DNA from 3 places in the Kocuria sp. GQ42 genome. Region 2 is predicted to be linked to each of the others. Evidence: predicted binding sites of a transcription regulator. Region 2 holds the regulator's gene; each other region holds the start of a gene.
What was found. The regulator HrcA, encoded in region 2, represses chaperone genes, less so after heat shock. The targets are predictions, from matches to a motif close to TTNGCACTCGNNNNNNNCGAGTGCNAA.

Region 1 (7,101 bases), on a different contig from region 2:
CCGACGAAGGGGCCCCGCACCGTTCCCGGTGCGGGGCCCCTTCGCCGTCCGTGCCGCCGGCGTCAGCCGGTGTGCGGGCGGGCGTTGACGGTGCGGGGCTCCAGGTACTCCCCCAGCCCCCACCGGCCGCGCTCACGCCCCAGTCCGGAGCCCTTCCACCCTCCGAACGGGGCGTCCAGCTCCACGACGGTGTGCTGGTTGATCCAGGCCGTGCCGACCTCCAGCCGGGCAGCCACCTCGTGGGCCCGTTCCAGGTCCGGGGACCAGACCGAGGCGCCCAGGCCGAACTCCTGGGCGTTGAGCTCCTCCACGGTGGCGTCCAGGTCGTCATAGGCCACGACCGGCAACGCCGCACCGAACTGCTCGCACGCCACCAGATCCGTGTGGTGCGGAGCGTCGGCGACGACGGTCGGCTCCAGGAAGTGTCCCGGCAGGTCTGTGCCGTGCTCCCCGCCGTGGGCGATGCGTCCGCCCTCGGCCACGGCCCGCGCCACGTAGTCCTTCACCAGCTGCTGCTGTCCGCTGGTGTGCATCGGCCCCATGGTGGTGCCCTCGGCCACGCCGTGGCCGATCCGCAGCGCGGAGACGGCTTCCACCAGGGCCTCCGTCAGCGCCGCCGACCGGTCACGCGGGACGTAGACCCGCTTGACCGCCATGCACACCTGGCCGGCGTTGCGGAAGGCGGAGCCGGCGATCCGGGCGGCCGTGAACTCGAGGTCCGCATCCGGCAGCACGATCGCCGGATCGTTGCCGCCCAGCTCCAGCGTCACCTTCTTCACGGTCGGTGCGGCCTGGGCCATGATGGCAGCCCCGATCTCCGTGGACCCGGTGAACGAGATCTTCCGCACGCCCGGCATCTCGGACAGCGCCTTGGCGAGGACACCGCGGCCGGTGACGACCTGCAGCACGTTCTCGGGCAGGAACCGGTTGAGCACCTCGGCCAGCGCACGGGTGGACATCGGGGTGGACGGGGACGGCTTGGCGATCACGGTGCACCCGGCCACCAGCGCCGGGGCCAGCTTCACCGCCAGCAGGGAGATCGGGAAGTTCCAGGGCGTGATGGCGCCCACCAGTCCGACGGGGGCGTACTGGACCTGGACGGAGCGCTCGCCGCGGGCGGGCAGCGTCTCGACCAGGTCCCAGTCGAGGTCGGCGTAGTGGCGCAGCAGCCCGGCCGCGACCGTGAACTCCTGGGTGGCCTCGGCCCAGACCTTGCCCTGCTCCAGCGACAGGATCCGGCCGAGGCCCTCGGCCTCGGCCAGCACCGCCTCGGAGGCCTGGCGCAGCGCCGTCCGGCGGGCTTCACGGTCCGCGGCCCAGTGGCGGGCGACCGCGGCCGCGGCGGCAATCGCCCGCTCGACGTCCTCTGGTTGGTGCAACGGAACTTCTCCGACCGGGTCCAGCGTGGCCGGGTCGATGACTTCGTAGGTGGCAGGCACCGGATCTCCTTGTCGCTCATGTTCCGGAAGTGCCCACCGACCGGTGGGCGGACTTCCCCTGTTCCCAGCTTCGAGCTCCCCTGTGACCGGACCCACGCCATCTTCCACCCAGTGAAAAGGAGAGATGAACCGGGAGTGCGCCAGGCCACATAGTGGAGTCGAACCAGCCGAACCGCACGCGGAGGATCCATTCGAGCGTGCAGGGGCCACTCTTCTGGAAGGACCACGTCCATGACCCTCGACGGACAGACATTCGTCGTCACCGGTGCCGCCTCCGGCATCGGTGCTGCCACCGCAGCTCTCCTGCGCGATGCCGACGCGGAGGTGATCGGCGTGGACCGCAACACGCCCGCGGAGTTCCCGGGGGCCTTCGTCCAGGCGGACCTCTCCACGGCCGAGGGTGTGGCCGCGGCCGCCGGACGGATCCCGGAGGGAATCGACGGGCTGCTCAACATCGCCGGCGTTCCCGGCACAGCCCCCTGGCGTCTGGTGCTGTCCGTCAACGTCTTCGGCGTCCGGGATCTGACCCGGGCTCTGCTGCCCAAGCTCGTCCGGGGCGGCGTGGTCGTCAACCTGGCCTCCAACGTGGCCAGTGGCTGGACCGAGCGCCGCGAGCAGATCGTCGCGTTCACCTCCGTCGAGAACCGGGAGACGGCCCTGGACCTGGCCGGTGCGGATCCTGAGGTCACGGGGAACTCCTACCGGTTCTCGAAGGAGTGTGTCCGCTGGTTGAGCCTGGAGGCCGCCGCCTCCTCCCTGGGGAGGGCGCGCGTCGTCTCGGTCAGCCCCGGCCCCGTCCAGACCCCCATCCTCGAGGACTTCAAGATGGACCACGGCCGCGACAAGGTCGAGGGCGCCGTCGCCCTGCTGGGCCGCGCAGGGCAGCCGGACGACATCGCACAGGCCATCGGCTTCCTCGTCAGCCCGGAGGCCGCCTGGATCAACGGCACCGACGTGTGCGTCGACGGCGGCCTGAGCGCTCACCGCGCTGTGGCCGCATCCTTGTCCGTGACCGCCTGAGTGGAGGGACCATGACCACCGTGAACACCGTTCCCACCCCCGCCGTCGGGAACCAGACCACGAACGGCTACCGGCACGAGGTCGAGGAAGTCCTCGTCGACCGGCTCGAGACCGTGGCCGAGGGCGTTCGCCGGGTGACCCTGCGCATGCCCGACGGTTCCGACTTCCCGCAGTGGGAGCCGGGCTCGCACATCGATCTGATCCTGCCCCACCACATGCGCCAGTACTCCCTGTGCTCGCCCCTGGCCGACCGCAGCCGGATCCAGGTGTCGGTGCTGCGCACCCGCGATTCCCGTGGTGGTTCCGCCTACGTGCACGAGAGCCTGGCCGAGGGCGACACGGTCCACATCAACGGGCCCCGCAACAACTTCCCCTACGTCGACTCCCGGAAGTACCTGTTCGTGGCCGGCGGCATCGGCATCACTCCGATCCTGCCGATGATCGAGGCCGCGGAAGCCGCCGGCCGCGAGTGGCGCCTGGCCTACGGCGGACGCAGCCGGGCCTCGATGGCCTTCGCGGACGAGCTCGTGGCCGCCTACGGGGACCGCGTCCTCCTCTACCCGGAGGACGAGGTGGGGCGCATCGATCTCGAGGGTCTGCTGGCCCTGCCCCGGGCGAAGATGCTGGTCTACGCGTGCGGACCCGAACCGTTGCTGCGCGTGATCGAGGACTACTGCATGGGCTGGCCCCCCGGTGCGCTGCACCTGGAGCGCTTCGTCGCGGCCAACCTCGACGCCGGGGCGAGCGCCGAGCCCTTCGAGGTGGAGCTGACCGATACGGGCACCACCGTCACCGTCCCCCCGGACCGCACCATCCTGGACGTGGTGGAGGAGCACGGAGTGCGTGTGCTCTCCTCCTGCCGCGCGGGAGTGTGCGGCACGTGCGAGACCCGCGTGGTGGCAGGGGAGGTCGAGCACCGGGACGCCATCCTCAACGAGGAGGAGAAGCACTCGGGCGACGCCATGATGATCTGCGTCTCCCGCGCCGCGGCCGGGTGCCGCAAGCTCACCCTGGAACTCTGAACCACCGACCCAGCACAGGAGTCACCATGACTGTCACCGCCACGAGGCCTGAGGCCGTGTCCTTGCCCGACGATCCCTTCTCCGTCGAGAACATCTCGAATCCCTACCCGTTGCACGAGAAGCTCCGGGAAGCCGGACCCGTGGTGTGGCTGGAGAAGCACGGCTGCTACGCCGTGACCCGCTACGAGTGGGTCTACGAGATCCTCACCGACTTCGAGTCCTACTGCTCCAGCGGTGGCCTCGGCCCCAAGGACATCCGCAAGGAACCCGAGTGGCGCCCGCCCTCGATCCTGGAGTCCGATCCGCCCACGCACACCGTGATGCGCCGGGGCCTGGCCGGGGTCATCTCCCCGTCCACCATGCGCCGGCTGCGGGAGCAGTTCGCCCCCTTCGCGGAGGAACTGGCCGAGCGGGTGGTGGCCCAGGGGGACGTCGACGCCATCAAGGACATCGCCGAGCCCTACCCCCTGAAGGTGTTCCCCGACGCGGTGGGCCTGCGCCCGGGAGGCCGGGAAAACCTGCTCCCCTACGGTGCGATGGCCTTCAACGCCTTCGGCGCCGACAACGAGATCCGGGCCGAGGCCTTCACCGAGGGCGAGAAGGTCGCCGCGTGGATCATGGACAGCTGCGCCCGTGAGAACCTGTCGATCACCGGCCTGGGCGCCGACATCTGGAAGGTCGCCGAGGAGGGGCGCATCGCCCCTGAACAGGCCACCCTGCTGGTGCGCGCCCTGCTCTCCGCGGGGGTGGACACCACGATCTTCGGCATCGGGAACACGCTCTACAGCCTCGCTCGGCACCCCGAGCAGTGGGAGAAGCTCAAGGCCGACCCGAAGCTGGCCAAGTTCGCGGTCGACGAAGCGCTGCGCGTCGAGTCGCCGTTCCAGATGTTCCACCGCACCTCCACGGTCGACACCGAGATCGGAGGCGTCCGGATCCCCGCGGACTCGAAGATCCTGCTGTTCATGGGCGCGGCCAACCGGGACCCCCGCAAGTGGGGCGGGAACGCCGACGTCTTCGACCTCGACCGCAGCGCCTCCGGTCACGTGGCCTTCGGCATGGGCCTGCACCAGTGCGTGGGGCAGCCCATCGCCCGGATCGAGATCGAGCTCGTCCTGCAGGCGCTGGCCAGGCGCGTGGACCGGATCGAGCTCACCGGCGAGCCGAGCCCGTGGATCCACAACGTGCTGCGCGGCTTCGCCCGCATGCCCCTGCGCCTGACACCACTGAGCCGAACGAACTGATGCTCCGGAGCACCGCCTCGACCCCACCGGTGTGCACGTCCCGTGCGGCACGGTGCCCCGGGACCGCCAGGGAGGCGATCCATGGATGAGTCCATGCCCGCACCGGACCGCAACCGCCTCTCGGCGCGCGTGCTGGGCGGTGGGACGGAACCGGATCCGCGGTTCACCCTGGCCAACGAACGCACCTTTCTGGCCTGGATCCGCACCTCCCTGGCGTTCCTGGCCGGCGGCATCGCGGTGGAAGCCTTCACCGATGATCTCTTCCCCGAGCCGGTGCGCACCTTCCTGGCCGTGGTCCTGCTGCTGCTCGGGGTGCTCATCAGCGGCGGCGCCGCCTGGCGCTGGGTGGGTGTGGAACGCAGCCTGCGGCGCAAGGCGCCACTGCCGCTGCCGCTGATCACCCCCCTGCTGGGCATCGGCGGAGCCATTACCTCCGGGGCCCTGGTCGTGTTCGTCCTGCAGACCTGACCGAGACCGCCCGATGAACGCCTCCTCCCGACGACCTCCGGGAACCCGGACACCGCCTCCGGCGCATGACGACCCTGGTCTGCAGCCCGAACGGACCACGCTGGCCTGGGGACGCACGGTGCTGGCACTGATCACCGCCGCCGCCGTCTGCCTGCGCTGGATCTCCCACCACGGGCCGTTCGTCCTGGCGCTCCTCGCCGTCACCGTCGTCACCGGCACGGCGATCTGCCTGACCCAACGGGCCCGCTACACCCGCAGCTCCAGCGGGATCACCGCCGAACGCGTCGCCGCCGACGTCCACGGGGTGCTCGGCCTCGCTGCGGCCACCGTCGTTCTCGGTTCCCTGGGCATCCACGTCGTCGTCGTGCTCGCCTGATCCCTCTCGGGGCCGGGGCGGACCGGCCGACGACTCGGACGCCTGCGCCCCCGGTCCCCCAAAGAGCGGGGCTGCGACACCCGGGGTCTGCGGCCTCCACGATGTCGCGGCATGGGATCGTTCACACAAGTGAACTGCCGCGCCGAGGGCGGTGGGACGCCAGAACTCCGAGGAGTGGAGAGCAGGAAGCCATGTTCTACATCGTCACGGCCATCGTCCTGGCCTTTGTCACCGTGATCTCGATCGTCGGCTGGATGATGTCCCCGAAGGAGACCGTCCGGAAGGACGCGAGCGGCGAGCACGTCCACCCCAGCGCCACGAGGAAGGCGGCCGGACTCACCGCCGTCAGCGCCCTGGTGCTCCTGCTGCTCGTCACGGCCGGGACGACTCTCGCCCGAGTGGGCGCACGTGAAGTGGGGATCGAGACCAGCCTCGGCAAGTACTCCCGGACGCTGCAGGCGGGATGGCAGATCAAGGCGCCCTGGGCCGAGGTGGAGACCTTCTCCACCCAGTTGCAGCGCTCGGAGATGGACGCCCCGATAGCCTTCGCCGGCGGCGGCTCCGGCACCCAGCACATGACCGTGCAGTGGACCATCACAGGAGAACAGGCCCAGGAGCTGTGGTCCCGGTACCGGCAGTTCGAGAACGTCGACGGCATGCTCGTCCAGCCGGCAGCCAGGGAGGCGGTCGCGACCGTCCTGGCGTCCTACACCCCGGCGGAGGCCCGCGCCGAGGGCAAGGTGGAAGAGGTGCGCGAGGCAGTGGAGAAGGCCCTGACCGAACGCCTGTCCCCCTACGGGGTGCAACTGGATTCCGTCGCGCTGCCGCCGGCGGCGCTCGACCAGACCGCCCAGGACGCGCTGAACCGGGTCGTGGAGGCCGAGGCGAACGTGGACCGCGCCCAGTCCCGTCTCGAGCAGGCCAGGATCGATGCCGAGGCGGACCGGGAACGCAACAAGAACGTCACGGCGGAGAACCTGGTCCTCGAGTGCCTGACCATCACGAACAACTGGAACGTCGAGGAGAACGGGCCTCTGCCGGCCACCTGGAACTGCTTCGGTGGGGACGCCGCGGACGTCCTCGTGAACACGAACCGGTAGCGCGGCCTCGGCCCGCCCGCACACCGCGACCGTCAGCCCGTTGGCATCAGCACTGACCGTGACCCAAGATGAGGGATGACCACGACTCCACCCCTTCCCCGGACACGCGTCGCCGGCGGGACCATGACGGCGGTCGTCACCACCGGTGTCGGCGGCTACGACCGTCTCGTGCTCTCCCGAGTGCCCATCCCCGAGCCGGGCGAGGGTGAGGTGCTGGTTCGCGTCCTGGCGGCCGGCATGAACAACACCGAGATCAACACCAGGCTCGGTTGGTACTCGTCGTCGGTGACGGCGGGAACGAACGATGTGTCCGAGGACGTCGTCGGAGACGCCTCGACGAGACCGGACGGGGGCTGGAACGCGGCAACCCCGTTCCCGCTGATCCAGGGCGCGGACTGCTGCGGGCGGATCGCGGCCGTCGGTCGTGGGGGC
Region 2 (7,101 bases):
GGTCGACCTGCAGGTCGAACTCGACGGCCATCAGGCCTCCGTCCCGTCCGTGTGCGGGGCCGCCGGCGCGGCGTCACGGGCGGCCCGGGCGTCGTCCTTGCGCCGGCGCCGTTCGTTGCGGTGCCGGTTGGTCGTGTCGAAGGCGTCGTAGGCGCTGACGATCCGGCCCACCAGCTCGTGGCGCACCACGTCCTCCGCGGTCATCTCCGTGAACGCGACGTCGGGGACGCCGCTGAGCACGTGCTGGACCTGGCGCAGGCCAGAGGACGCGCTGCCCGGCAGGTCCACCTGGGTGACGTCCCCGGTGACGACCATCTTGGAGCCGAAGCCGAGCCGGGTGAGGAACATCTTCATCTGCTCGGGCGTGGTGTTCTGCGCCTCGTCGAGGATGATGAACGCGTCGTTGAGGGTGCGGCCGCGCATGTAGGCCAGAGGGGCGACCTCGATGGTGCCCGCCTCCAGGAGGCGGGGGATCGAGTCCGGGTCCATCATGTCGTGCAGCGCGTCGTAGAGCGGTCGCAGGTACGGGTCGATCTTCTCGCTGAGCGTCCCGGGCAGGAAGCCCAGCCGCTCCCCCGCCTCCACGGCGGGGCGCGTGAGGATGATCCGGGACACCTCCTTGGCCTGCAGCGCCTGGACGGCCTTGGCCATGGCCAGGTAGGTCTTGCCGGTGCCGGCGGGACCGATGCCGAAGACCACGGTGTGCTCGTCGATGGCGTCCACGTAGGTCTTCTGGTGCAGCGTCTTGGGGCGGATCTTGCGGCCGCGGCCGGAGAGGATGTTCTGGGTCAGGGCGCCGCTGGGGCGGGCGGTGAGGTCCCTGCCGATCAGCTCGAGCAGCTGGGTGATGACCTGGGGGGTGACCGCGGTCTCGCGGCCGGCCAGGACCTTCAGCTCGTCGAAGAGGGTGGCGACGATCTGCACGGGCCCGCTGGGGCCCTCGATGCCGAGCTCGAGTCCGCGCGGGCTGGTCGTGAGGCCGGGGAACGCCGTCTCCACCTGGCGCAGGGTGTCGTCCCCGGAGCCGAGGCACCGGACCATCGTCTCGCGGTCGGGGAAGGTGATGACGGTGCGGGCCGTCAGGGGGTGCGTGGTGCCGGGCAGCGTCTCAGTCATGGGTCCGGCCGCGCGGGCCGTGCTCTCGCTCTCTCGTGGGTCGCCGTGGTAGGGACGGCGGACGGGACTCGTCCTCCCCCAGGGTACCGCGCGGCTCCGGCACCGGAGGTCGCCGGCCGCACATTGCGATTTGGTATCGGTCACGCCCGCCGGGGCTCCTCGGCTGGGGGCGTCCACGGGCCCTGTGCTGGAATGGTCCGGTCCTCCGGCAGGGGGACGGGTGCGGCCTCCCCCGGTGCCGGCACCGCCCCCCTCCCGATCCCGGAAAGCCGAGGTGCGCGTCCCCCCATGGCCACTGCCCGTTCCCGGCCCCGGTCCGCCCGCGGCCGGCTCCCCGTGCTCGCCCTGTCCGCCGTGGGCGTCCTGGTCCTCGGCGCGTGCGGCACCGGCCCGGGGCCCGCCCTCGAAGGCACGGTCAGCGCGTCGGGCGCCGCGCCGACCTCCTCCACCACGGCGAGCACCGCGGACGGCCGGGTGGCCACCACGAAGCTGCCCGTCTACTGGGTGGGCCGTGCGGACGGCGAGGAGCGGCTGTTCCGCGAGTTCCGGGACGCCTCCGAGGCGGCCGCGGCCGTGGACCCCATCGCGGCGGCGGCGGCGCTGATGACCGGGGCGACCCCGGAGGACCCGGACTACCGGACGCTGTGGTCCCCGGTGGACCGGGTGGGCGCCTCGACGTCCCCGGGCGGGACCATCACCGTGGACCTGCCGTCCGAGGCCTTCCGCCCGGAGCTGGACGACCGCGAGGTCCGGCTGGCCCTCCAGCAGCTCGCGCACACGGTGACCGCCACGGCGGCCACGGCGGGCCTGCTGCCGGAGGGCTCCGCGGCCGAGGTCGTGGTGCTCGTGGACGGCCGGCCCGACGAGGAGGTCTTCGGGTCCGTGCGCCTCGACGGCCCCCTCCGCCCCGACGAGGCGCTGGAGGCACCGCTCTGGCTCGACGAGCCCCGGCAGGACGAACGGTCCGAGGGGACCCTCGTCCTCTCGGGACGGGCGCTGGACGAGGTGCGGGACTGCCGGTGGACCGTGGCCGGACCGGATGGGGAGCGCGTCTCGAGCGGCGCGGCGGACGAGGTCCCGCGGGGCGACGGGACCGCCGGGTTCCGGGCCGAGCTCGAGCTGGAGCCGGGCCCCTACGTGGTGACGGTCGTCGGCCGGGACGCCGAGGGCGGGACCGTGCGCGACGACAAGGACGTGGAGGTCGTCCCCGGCTGAACCGGCCGCCCGGGACTCAGAGGGTCCCGGACGCCCAGCGGCCGAGCGCGGCGCTGAGCACCGCCAGCGCGGCCGGTCCGGCGGTGGAGCTGCGCAGCACCTCCGGGCCGAGCCGGACCGCGAGGGCCCCCGCCCCGGCCAGGACCTCGAGCTCCGCCGGTGCGACGCCCCCCTCGGGGCCCACCACCAGGACGATCCGCTCGGCGCCCGCCCACGGGGCACCGGCGGTGCCGGCGGTGCCGACGGCGCCGGCCAGGTCGGCGAGGGAGTCGTGCGCCTCCTCGTGCAGGACGAGGCCGCGGGTCCCCGGCTCCCCGAGCAGGCGGGCGAGCTCGCGGGTGGTGGACAGGGGCAGCACCTCGGGCCAGGCGGCCCGCCGCGACTGCTTGGCGGCCGCCGCGACGGTGTGCACCCACTTCTCGTGGCTCTTGGCGGCGCGCTCCTTCTTCCACCGCACGATCGAGCGGTCGGCCTGCCAGGGCACCACGGCGTCGACGCCCAGCTCGGTGGCCGTCTCCACGGCCAGCAGGTCCCGGTCGCCCTTCGCGAGGGCCTGGGCGAGGACCAGCCGGGGCGTGCGGGCGGGCTCGGTGGTCACCGAGACCACGCCGACCTCCATGCTGTCCCGGTCCCCCGCGCGCAGCTCCCCGGTGGTCCGGGTCCCCGCGCCGTCGACGAGCTCGAGCCGCTCACCGGGCGCGAGCCGGCGCACGGTGACGGCGTGCCGGGCCTCCGGGCCGGTGACGGTGAGCGCCGCTCCGGGGCCGAGACCGGCGAGCCGGCCCGGCTCGACCTTGAAGACCGGCAGGCTCACAGGTCGGAGAACCGGTCCTTGAGCCGGGAGAAGAAGCCGCCGGAGCCGGCCGGGGAGTTCAGGGTGGTGCCGGTGGACTGGTCCTCGCCGCGCAGCCGGGACAGCTGCTCGAGCAGCTCGCGCTGCTCGTCGTCGAGCGCCGTGGGGGTCTCGACCTCGAGGTGGACGAACAGCTCGCCCCGGCCGCCGCCGCGCAGCCGGGTGGCCCCGAGCTCGTGCAGGGTCACGGTGTGGCCGGTCTGCGTGCCGGGGCCGACGGGCACCTCGCGCTCGCCGTCGAAGGTCTCGAGGGTCACGGTGGTGCCGAGGGCCGCGGAGGTCATGGGCACCCGGACGCGGGCGTGCAGGTCGTCGCCCTGGCGCTCGAACGTGGGGTCGGGATCGACCTTGAGCTCGACGTAGAGGTCGCCGTTCGGCCCGCCGGCGGTGCCGGCCTCGCCCTGCCCCGAGAGGCGGATCCGGTTGCCGGTCGAGACGCCGGCGGGGATCTTGACGGTCAGCGGGCGGCGGTCGCGCACGCGGCCCTCGCCGTAGCACTCGTGGCACGGGTGCTTGATGACGGTGCCGAAGCCCTGGCAGGTGGCGCACGGCGCCGCCGTGACCACGGTGCCGAGGATCGACTGGACCTGGCGCTGCACCTGGCCGGATCCGTGGCAGACGTCGCAGGTCTCGGGCTGGGTGCCCGCCTGGCAGCAGGTGCCGTCGCAGGTGGGGCAGACCACGGCGGTGTCCACGGTGATCTTCTTCTCCGTGCCGAAGACCGCGTCCCGGAGGGTGACCCGGACGTTGATCAGGGCGTCCTGGCCCTGGCGGGTGCGGGACGCGGGTCCGCGCCGGCCGGAGCCGGCGCCGCCGGCTCCCTGGAAGAAGGTGTCGAAGATGTCGGCGAAGCCGAACCCCGTGCCGGGGAAGCCCCCGCCGAAGCCGGTGTCGGTGCCGTTCTCGTTGCCGGTCGCGTCGTAGACGCGCCGCTTCTCGGGGTCGGAGAGGACGTCGTTGGCGTGGGAGAGGCGCTTGAAGTCCTCGGCGGCCTCCGGGCCGGGGTTGACGTCGGGGTGCAGCCGGCGGGCCTTCTTGCGGTAGGCCTTCTTGATCTCTTCCTGGCTGGCGTCCCGGGACACGCCCAGGGTCTCGTAGTGATCGCTCACCGTGGTCCGTTCTGTCGAGAGGTCTGTGGTGGGTTTCGCTGGTGGGCCCCGGGGGACGGGGCCCGCGGGGGCTCAGCCCCCGAGGATACGGGAGAGGTAGCGGGCGACGGCGCGCACGGCGGCCATCGTGGACGGGTAGTCCATGCGCATCGGGCCCACGACCCCCACCTTGGACTGCGGCCCGTAGCCGGTGGCGACGACGGCGGCCTCGGACAGGGGGCCCTCGGCGTTCTCCGTGCCGATCCGCACGGCCACCCCGCGGGCGTCCTGCTCCATCTCGGAGAGCAGCCGGAGCATCACCACCTGCTCCTCGAGGGCCTCGAGGACCGGGCCGATGCTCAGGTGGAAGTCCCCGGTGGAGCGGGCGAGGTTGGCGGTGCCGGCCATGACCATGCGGTGCTCGGCCCCGCCCGCCGCGAGGGCGCCGACGGCCTCCCCCACGGCGGCGGCGGCCGGCTGCAGCGGCGGGGCGGTGCTCGCGGTCATCGCCGCGAGGGCGTCCGGCACCGCGGTCAGGGAGCGCCCGACCACGGCGGCCAGCACCCGGGCGCGCAGCTCGAGCAGCTGGGACTCCTCGAGCGGCGCCCGCAGCACGGCGACGCGCTGCGCCACCCGGCCGTTGGTCGGGATGAGCACCACCAGCACCCGGCCGGCGCCGAGGTCGACGACCTCGACGTGGCGCACGGTGACCCCGGAGGCGTGCGGGTACTGCACGACCGCGACCTGCTGGGTGAGCTGCGCGAGCAGCCGCACGGTGCGCTCCATGACGTCGTCGATGTCCGCGGCGTCGTCCAGCAGCCGCTGGATGGCCCGCCGTTCCGGACCCGAGAGCGGCTTGACGGCCGCGATCTGGTCGACGAACGTGCGGTAGCCCTTGTCCGTGGGGATCCGGCCCGAGCTCGTGTGGGGGGCCGTGATCAGGCCCTCCTCCTCGAGCGCGGCCATGTCGTTGCGCACGGTGGCCGAGGAGACGCCGAGCCGGTGCCGGTCCACGAGGGCCTTGGAGCCGACCGGCTCGCGGAAGTGCACGTAGTCCTCCACGATGGCCTGCAGGATCTGCAGTCGTCTCGGATGGTTCACGTCGCTCCTCCCCGGTTCGTCCACGCCCCCGAAGATGCCCTGGCACTCGGGTGGCCACAGTGCCAACGGCGTCCAGTGTAGCCCCCGTGTCCGACGGCCGGTCGCCCCCGCGGTTTGGTACGCTTCCGGCTGATCCGCGCCGGACGCGCGGCACCGCGACCCGGGAGGACGACCATGAGCCACCACGGCTGGGGGCCGCGCAGCCTCGACGACGACGCCCTCGCCCGCCGCCGGCCGGTCTCCGCGGAGGTCCCGGTCGCCCCGGGGATGCTCCTGGAGGACGTCACGACCGGCTGGGTCGGCGCGGTCGTGTCCCTGGAGACCATCGGCGGGATGCGCGTGCTGGGGCTCGAGGACCGGAGGGGGCGGGTCAAGGCGTTCCCCCTGGGACCGGGGTTCCTGCTCGAGGGCGAGCCCGTGGTCGTTGTCGAGCCCCGCCGGGCCCCCGCGGCGCGCAAGCGCTCCCGCACGCGCTCGGGCTCCGTGGCCGTCGAGGGGCTGCGCGCGAGCACCGCGAAGGCCTCCCGGGTGTGGGTCGAGGGCTACCACGACGCCGAGCTGGTGGCCAAGGTGTGGGGCCACGACCTGGCGGTCGAGGGCATCGTCGTGGAGCCCCTGCACGGCATCGACGACCTGCCCGCCGCCGTGCGGGAGTTCGGGCCGGGCCCCGGGCGACGGCTCGGCATCCTCGTCGACCACCTCGTGGCCGGCTCCAAGGAGTCGAGGATCGCCGCGGAGACCATGCGCCTGCCCGGCGCCGCGGGCAACGTCCTGGTGCTGGGCCACCCCTACGTCGACATCTGGCAGGCGGTCAGGCCGCGCACCCTCGGCATCGACGCCTGGCCCGTGGTCCCGCGCGGCACGGACTGGAAGACCGGCACCGCCGCCGCCCTCGGGTGGCCGCACCGCACCCCCGGCGACCTCGGCCGGGCCTGGCAGCACATCCTGTCCCGCGTGGACAGCTACGCCGACCTCGAGCCGTCCCTGCTGGGCCGGGTCGAGGAGCTCATCGACTTCCTCACCGCCCCCGGCGCCTGACCCGCCGCCCCCGCGCACGGGCAACGCCCAGCAGATCGTCACAAAGGCACACGTGCGCGGGGCCGATCCTCCGCCCTCCGGGCCGGTCGGTAGGATGGTCGTGTCCCACCCACCCTCCGCGGCCCCGCCGCGGTCCCACCGCCGAAGGACATCCGTGCCCGTGCAGACCGACCCCCGATCGAGCCGCGACAACGCCGGGGCCCCGTTCGAGGGCCTCTCCCCCGTGGCCCAGCCGCTGACCGTCACCGAGGACCACCAGTGGGCGACCCTGGCGCACTTCGGTGGCGTCATCGGCTTCCTCCCCTCGTTCCTCGTCCACCGCGTCTTCCGCGGGCGCGGCCCGTTCACGGAGCAGGAGTCGATGGAGGCCATGAACTTCACGCTGCTGCCGACCCTCGTGGTGGTCACCGGGATCCTGCTCGCCCCGGTGCCGTTCATCGGCTGGTTCTTCGCGCTCGCCGCCGCCGCCGCGTGGCTGCTGCTCGCCGTCGGCTCCCTCATCGGCGGGGTCCGGGTCAACCGCGGCGAACCGCACCTCTACCGCTTCAACACCCGGCTCTACGACCGGCTCGTCGAGCGCCTCCGCGAGCGGTCCCGGGGGCGCGCCGCGCGCGGCTGACCCCGGCCCGCGCCGGGGGTGTCCCTGACGGACGCATCCGTTCCCGACGGGTGCGTCCGTTCCTCGTGCGG
Region 3 (7,101 bases), 740 kb from region 2:
CCTCGGCGGGACCGTCCATCCGGGCCGCGTAGGTCGAGGTCGTCATGACCGCGTCCGGTGCGAGCCGCTCCACGTACTCGATCGCCGCGTCGTTGCCCTCGTGGCACGCGTCCCCCTCCGGGCGCACCGCGAAGGCGCAGCCCGGCTGCAGCACGGCGACGAGCTGCCAGTTGCGCTCCTCCGCGAGGGGGATCACCGCGCCCATGAACTGCTCCATGTGGGAGTTGCCGACCACCGCGATCGTCCGCTCGGGGTCCGGCAGGGCCGGGGTCTGGCGGCAGTACTGCTCAAGGACCTCCTGCTCGGGGGCGAACGCCCCCGAGCAGGGCTCGGGCAGCCCGACCCACTCGTCGCCCAGCGCGGAGGCCAGGGGCAGGGTGGGGGCGTCCGGGTCGCCCCGGAACTCGAAGCCCGGGTCCAGCACCGCCGCCCCGGGGTTGTTGCGGGCGGCGTCCTCCGCCAGCGCGGCCGCCCGCCGTGCGTCGGCCTGCTGCCACACCAGCACCGGCACCGCCACGAGCGCCAGGCTCACCGCCACCGACGCGGCCAGCCGCCGCTTGTCCCGCTCCGGCCACGCCCACCGCTGGAACGGGCGCTCCACCAGCTTCGTGGCGGCCACCGCCAGCAGCAGGGAGACCAGGATGATCGCGACCCCCGACCGCGGCCCGGCCACGGGCCGGTCCCGCAGCACCAGGTAGGTGATCAGCAGCGGCCAGTGCACCAGGTACAGCGCGTAGGAGGCGTCCCCCAGCTGCACCAGGGGGCGGGAGGCGAGGATCCGGTCCAGGCCGAGGGGCGAGCCGGAGTGCCCGGCCACGATGATCGCCGCCGCCGAGAGCAGCGGCCACAGGGCGATCCAGCCGGGGAAGGCGCCCTGCACGTCGATCAGCACCCCGACCGAGACCATGCTGAGCATCCCGGCCCAGCCCAGCACCACCCGCGCCGCCCGCGGCGGGTGCAGGTACGGCACCGCGAGGGCCAGCAGGGACCCGAGGGCGAACTCCCACAGCCGGGCCCGGGTGTCGAAGTAGGCGAACGCCTGGTCCGTGGCGGTCGTGTGCACCGACCAGGCGAGGGAGGCCGCGAAGACCAGCCCGAAGAGCACCGCCAGCACCGGCACCGGCCGCCACCGCCCGCCCCGGCACACGAGCCACGCCGCCCCGAACACCAGCGGCCACAGCAGGAACACCTGCCCCTGCACCGACAGGGACCAGAAGTGCTGGAACGGGGACGCCGTGGAGTCGTCGGCGGCGTAGTAGTCCACCTCGGCCAGCGCCAGCGCCCAGTTCTCCACGTAGAGGACCGAGGCCAGCGCCTCCGTGCGCACCCGGTCGATCCGCGCCTCCGGGAAGAACCACCACGCCAGCACCAGGGTGCCCAGGATCGTGAGCACCGCCAGGGGCAGCAGCCGCTTGAACACGTGCAGCCAGTACCGCCCCAGCGCCAGCGGCCTCCCCGCCTCGAGCTTGCGCACGAAGGACAGGGTCAGGAAGAACGCCGAGATCAGCAGGAAGATGTCCACTCCCCCGGACACCCGGTCCAGGAACACGTGGTAGACCACCACGAGCAGCACCGCGACGAAGCGCAGCCCCTGCACCTCCGGACGGAACCCGGCGTAGCGGGCCACCCGCCGTGCCGTGTCCGGCTCGACGCCGGTGGGCGTGCTCTGCGCACCGAGGGTCGTCATGGGCATCTCCTGGGAACACCGTGCCGCCGGGGGCGCGGCAGTGGTCGTGCGGACCCCCGCACTCTACCGGAGGCGCCGGGGCGGCCCCCGGAGACGGCGACGGACCCGCCCCACCGGTGGTGGGACGGGTCCGCGGGGCGAGCCGGCTCGGCGCCGGCCGTCAGTGCCGGCCGTCAGTGCTGGTGGCCGTGGCCGTGCCCCTCGTCGTCGGCGGGCTTGTCCGTCACGAGCGTCTCGGTGGTCAGCACGAGCGCCGCGATGGACGCGGCGTTCTGCAGCGCCGAGCGGGTGACCTTGACGGGGTCGATGATGCCCGCGCCGACCATCTCGACGTACTCGCCGGTGGCGGCGTCGTAGCCGTGCCCGGCCTCGAGCTCGGCGACGCGGGAGGCGACCACGGCCCCGTCCTGACCGGCGTTCTGGGCGATCCAGTACAGCGGCTGCCGCAGCGCGCGGCGGACGATGCCGAGCGCGGTCGCGGCGTCCCCGGTGAGCCCGAGGTCGGACTCGTCGAGGACCTTCGCGGCCTGCACGAGGGCGGTGCCGCCGCCGGCGACGATGCCCTCCTCGAGGGCCGCGCGGGTCGCGGAGACGGCGTCCTCGATGCGGTGCTTGCGCTCCTTGGCCTCGACCTCGGTGGCGGCGCCGACCTTGATCACGGAGACCCCGCCGGCCAGGCGGGCGAGCCGCTCCTGGAGCTTCTCGCGGTCCCACTCGGAGTCGGTGCGCTCCACCTCGGCGCGGATCGTCGCGACCCGGTCCTGGATCTCGGCCGGGGTGCCCCCGCCGTCGACCAGAGTGGTGGTGTTCTTGGTGACCGTGACGCGCCGGGCGGTGCCCAGCTGCTCCAGGGTGACCTGGTCGAGGCTGATGCCCAGCTCGCTGGTGATGAGCTGGCCGCCGGTGAGGACGGCGAGGTCCTGCATGATCGCCTTGCGGCGGTCGCCGAAGCCGGGGGCCTTGAGGGCCACGACGTCGAGGGTGCCGCGCAGCCGGTTGACCACGAGGGTGGACAGGGCCTCGCCCTCGACGTCCTCCGCGATGATGGTCAGCGGCTTCTTGGCCTGGAGGACCTTCTCCAGCACGGGCATGAGCTCCGGCACCGAGGAGATCTTGCCCTGGTACAGCAGCACCAGGGAGTTCTCCATGACCGCTTCCTGGCGCTCGGCGTCGGTCACGAAGGACGGGGACAGGTAGCCCTTGTCGAACTGCATGCCCTCGGTGACGTCGAGCTCGACCTCGGTGCTCGAGCCGTCCTCGATCGTGATGACGCCGTCCTTGCCGACGGTCTCGAAGGCCCGGGCGATGAGCTCGCCGATCGCCGGGTCCTGCGCCGAGATGGTCGCCACGTGGGCGACGTTGGTGCCCTCCACCGGGCGGGCGTTCTCGAGCAGGCGCTCGGAGACGGCCTCGACGGCCTTCTCGATGCCGCGCTTGAGGCTCAGCGGGTCGGCGCCGGCGGCCACGTTGCGCAGGCCCTCCTTGACGAGCGCCTGGGCGAGCACGGTGGCGGTGGTGGTGCCGTCGCCGGCGACGTCGTTGGTCTTGGTCGCCACCTCCTTGGCGAGCTGGGCGCCGAGGTTCTCGTACGGGTCGTCGAGCTCGACCTCGCGGGCGATGGTCACGCCGTCGTTGGTGATCGTGGGGGCGCCCCACTTCTTGTCGAGCACCACGTTGCGCCCGCGCGGGCCGAGGGTGACCTTGACGGTGTCGGCGAGCTTGTTGACGCCGTTCTCGAGGGACTTGCGGGCGGCGTCGTCGAACGCCAGCTGCTTGGCCATGGGCGAAGAGCTCCTTCTGGGGTGGCTGGGGTCGCCAGCGGGTTTCGGGGTCTGGATCGGCGAAGGGTGCCCGTCGCGGGCCCGCCGGAACAGCGGGGCGTGCGGCGGGCACCCTTCGTCAGGACTGCGCGGTCTGCGCCGGGTCGGTGCGGCCCGGTCTACTTGACGACGACGGCGAGCACGTCGCGGGCCGGGAGGACCAGGTACTCCTCGCCGTTGTACTTGACCTCGGTGCCGCCGTACTTCGAGAAGATCACGACGTCGCCCTCCTGGACGTCGACCGGGATGCGGTTGCCGGAGTCGTCGACACGACCGGGGCCGACCGCCAGGACCTTGCCCTCCTGGGGCTTCTCCTTGGCGGTGTCCGGGATGACGAGACCGGACGCGGTGGTCTGCTCAGCGGCGAGCGGCTGGACGACGATGCGATCCTCGAGAGGCTTGATGGAGACCGACACGATCTCTCCTTGTCTGTAGGGGTGGAAAACGGTGGGCGACCGCGGGCGGAGCCCGCCGTCGAGCTTCGGGCCGATCGGCGCACCGACCGTCGTCGCGGTGCCGGTCGATCGCCTGGCCCTTAGCACCCTCACCCGGAGAGTGCCAAGGCCAACTGTAGGAGCGGGCTGGCAGTCGGTCAAGGCGAGTGCCAGCGCGCCGACCCCCGCGGGAACCTCCGGCGGGAATTAGGTCACGCCGGTGTTCGCCAATGATTTGCCTCACGCCCGCCCGACCCTCTAGGTTGAGCGGTAAGGCAACCCTTACCTCGGCCGAGCAGCGGTGCCCTCCTCGACGTCCCCGCGCATCCGTGCGCAGGTCCGTCGCGCCCATCGGATCCCGCCGGCGTCCTCCACCCCGGAGCACGCCGGCGTCCTCTGCACGAAGGAAGACCATGAACCGCACCCAGCACCCGGCTGCCCTCCTGGCCGTCGCCGGTGTCCTCGCCCTCACCGCCTGCGGCACGGCCCAGGGCGACGAGGCCGCCTCCGCGGAGTCGTCCGCCCCCTCCGCCGCCACGGTCGAGGTCGAGGACAACTACGGCACGCAGACGGTCGAGGCCCCGCCGGCGTCCGTCGTCGCCACCGACAACCGCACCTTCGAGACGCTCGCCGAGTGGGACGTCGAACTGGCGGCGGCCCCGCGCGCCCTCATGCCGGACACCATCGCCTACGCCGACGACGAGTCCGTCGTCGACCTCGGCAACCACCGCGAGCCCGACCTCGAGGCCGTCGTCGCCGCGGACCCCGACCTCATCGTCAACGGCCAGCGCTTCGCCGACTACCGCGAGGACTTCGCCGACCTGGTGCCGGAGGCCACCATCGTCGAGCTCGACCCGCGGGAGGACGAGCCCTTCGACGAGGAGCTGAAGCGGCAGACCTCCGTCCTGGGCCAGATCTTCGACCGCGAGGACGAGGCCGAGCAGATCAACGGCGACTTCGACGCGGCGATGCAGCGCGTCGTCGACGGCTACCGGCCCGGCGACACGGTCATGGCCGTCACCGTCTCCGGCGGCGAGATCGGCTTCATCGCCCCGGGCAACGGACGCACCCTGGGCCCGCTGTTCGAGATCTTCGACTTCGCACCGGCCCTCGAGGTCGAGGGCGCCAGCGACGACCACCAGGGCGACGACATCTCCGTCGAGGCGATCGCCGACTCGAACCCCGACTGGATCCTCGTGCTGGACCGCGACGCCGCGATCTCCGCCGAGGACCCGGAGTACACCCCGGCGCAGGAGGTCATCGAGAACGCCGCGGCCCTGCAGAACGTCACCGCGGTGCAGGAGGGCCAGGTCGTCTACATGCCCCGGGACACCTACACCAACGAGGGCATCCAGACCTACACCGAGTTCTTCGACACCCTGGCCGACGCCATGGGCGCGCAGGACTGACCCATCGTCCGGACGGCGGTGGCGGGGTCCGCCCCACCACCGCCGTCCGCCGGGCACGAGGCCGGAGGAAGGACTGACCCCATGTCGACGATCGTGTCGAGACCCCCCGCGGCGAGCAAGGGCTCGCTGTTCGACTGGAAGCTGCTGCTCGGTGCGCTCGGCGTCCTCGCGCTGCTGGCCGCGTCCCTCCTCACGGGGGTCTACGACGTCTTCGGCGCCGAGGACGGCGACGAGATGTTCGCGATCACGCGGATCCCCCGCACCATCGCCCTGGTGCTCGCCGGCGCCGCCATGTCCATGTCCGGCCTGGTGATGCAGCTGCTCACGCAGAACCGCTTCGTGGAGCCCACCACGACGGGCACCACCGAGTGGGCGGGGCTCGGGCTGCTGCTCGTCATGCTCCTCGTGCCCACCGCCACGGTCCTCACCCGGATGCTCGGCGCCGTGACCGCGGCCTTCATCGGGACCATGGTCTTCTTCCTCTTCCTGCGCCGCGTCTCCCTGCGCTCCTCCCTCATCGTGCCCATCGTCGGCATCATGCTGGGCGCGGTGGTCGGGTCCGTCTCGACGTTCCTGGCGCTGCAGACGGACATGCTGCAGAACCTCGGCGTCTGGTTCGCCGGCAGCTTCACCTCGGTGCTGCGCGGTCAGTACGAGGTGCTGTGGATCGTGCTCCTGGTCGGGATCGCGGTGTTCCTCGTGGCGGACCGGCTCACCGTCGCCGGGCTCGGCGAGGACGTCGCCACCAATGTCGGGCTGAACTACCACCGCACCGTCCTGCTCGGGACCGGGCTGATCGCGGTGGCCACCGGCGTCGTCACCGTCGTCGTCGGCAACCTGCCCTTCCTGGGCCTCATCGTGCCGAACATCGTCTCGATGGTCCGCGGCGACGACCTGCGCAGCAACCTGCCGTGGGTGTGCCTGCTCGGCATCGCCATCGTGACGCTGTGCGACCTCATCGGAAGGATCATCATCATGCCGTTCGAGATCCCCGTGTCCGTGATCCTCGGGATCGTCGGCGCCGTGGTGTTCGTCTGCCTGCTCCTGAGGCAGCGTCGTCGTGTCTGAGGCCGTGCTCAGCACTCCCGCCCCCGCACCGGCCGCGGCGCCGGCGGCCCCCGCCGCACGGGGCCGCGCCGGGGCCTTCCCCACCCCGCGGGCCCGGCGGCGGTACTGGACGGTCGTCGCGGTGCTGGCCCTCGCCTCCGCGGGCTTCGCCTTCGGCCTGCTGGCCTGGGACAACCCGATGCCGGTCGGCTCGGACGGCTTCTGGCGCATCGCCGACCGCCGGGTGACGAGCGTGGTCATCATGGCGGTCGTGGCCTTCTGCCAGGCGATCGCGACCGTGAGCTTCCAGACGGCCACGAACAACCGGATCATCACCCCGTCGATCATGGGCTTCGAGTCCCTCTACGTGGCGATCCAGACGTCCACGGTCTACTTCATGGGCGCCGCAGGGATCCTCGTCCTGCAGGGCGTGCCCCAGTTCCTGCTGCAGGTGGCCCTCATGGTCGCGCTCTCCCTCGCGCTCTACGGCTGGCTGCTCTCCGGCCGGTACGGGAACCTGCAGGTGATGCTGCTCGTGGGCATCATCATCGGCGGGGGCCTCGGCTCCGTCTCGACCTTCATGCAGCGCCTGCTGTCCCCCAGCGAGTTCGACGTGCTCTCCGCCCGGCTGTTCGGCTCCGTGACGAACGCCCAGGCCGACTACCTGCCGGTGGCGGTCCCGCTGTGCCTGCTGGCCGGCGGCG

Region 1: AC6CH6_RS12945 (coniferyl-alcohol dehydrogenase) is a predicted target of HrcA. The motif match lies at 1,449-1,475, and genes of this name have one in related genera.
Region 3: groES (co-chaperone GroES) is a predicted target of HrcA. The motif match lies at 4,089-4,115, and genes of this name have one in related genera.

What each region holds. Positions count from the first base shown of each region.
Region 1 covers NZ_JCAXEN010000006.1:46,350-53,450, reverse strand. The annotation lists gene AC6CH6_RS12950 (aldehyde dehydrogenase family protein) at 63-1,439, opposite strand; gene AC6CH6_RS12945 (coniferyl-alcohol dehydrogenase) at 1,671-2,459, shown strand; gene AC6CH6_RS12940 (PDR/VanB family oxidoreductase) at 2,471-3,481, shown strand; gene AC6CH6_RS12935 (cytochrome P450) at 3,508-4,725, shown strand; gene AC6CH6_RS12930 (YidH family protein) at 4,807-5,193, shown strand; gene AC6CH6_RS12925 (DUF202 domain-containing protein) at 5,207-5,569, shown strand; gene AC6CH6_RS12920 (SPFH domain-containing protein) at 5,761-6,669, shown strand; gene AC6CH6_RS12915 (alcohol dehydrogenase family protein) at 6,745-7,101, shown strand, end outside.
Region 2 covers NZ_JCAXEN010000001.1:1,046,263-1,053,363, reverse strand. The annotation lists gene ybeY (rRNA maturation RNase YbeY) at 1-31, opposite strand, end outside; gene AC6CH6_RS05040 (PhoH family protein) at 31-1,116, opposite strand; gene AC6CH6_RS05035 (GerMN domain-containing protein) at 1,405-2,331, shown strand; gene AC6CH6_RS05030 (16S rRNA (uracil(1498)-N(3))-methyltransferase) at 2,348-3,145, opposite strand; gene dnaJ (molecular chaperone DnaJ) at 3,142-4,293, opposite strand; gene hrcA (heat-inducible transcriptional repressor HrcA) at 4,366-5,373, opposite strand; gene AC6CH6_RS05015 (DUF3097 domain-containing protein) at 5,548-6,411, shown strand; gene AC6CH6_RS05010 (DUF4870 domain-containing protein) at 6,566-7,030, shown strand.
Region 3 covers NZ_JCAXEN010000001.1:302,409-309,509, reverse strand. The annotation lists gene AC6CH6_RS01435 (acyltransferase family protein) at 1-1,687, opposite strand, end outside; gene groL (chaperonin GroEL) at 1,861-3,468, opposite strand; gene groES (co-chaperone GroES) at 3,627-3,923, opposite strand; gene AC6CH6_RS01420 (siderophore ABC transporter substrate-binding protein) at 4,355-5,350, shown strand; gene AC6CH6_RS01415 (ABC transporter permease) at 5,432-6,418, shown strand; gene AC6CH6_RS01410 (iron chelate uptake ABC transporter family permease subunit) at 6,411-7,101, shown strand, end outside.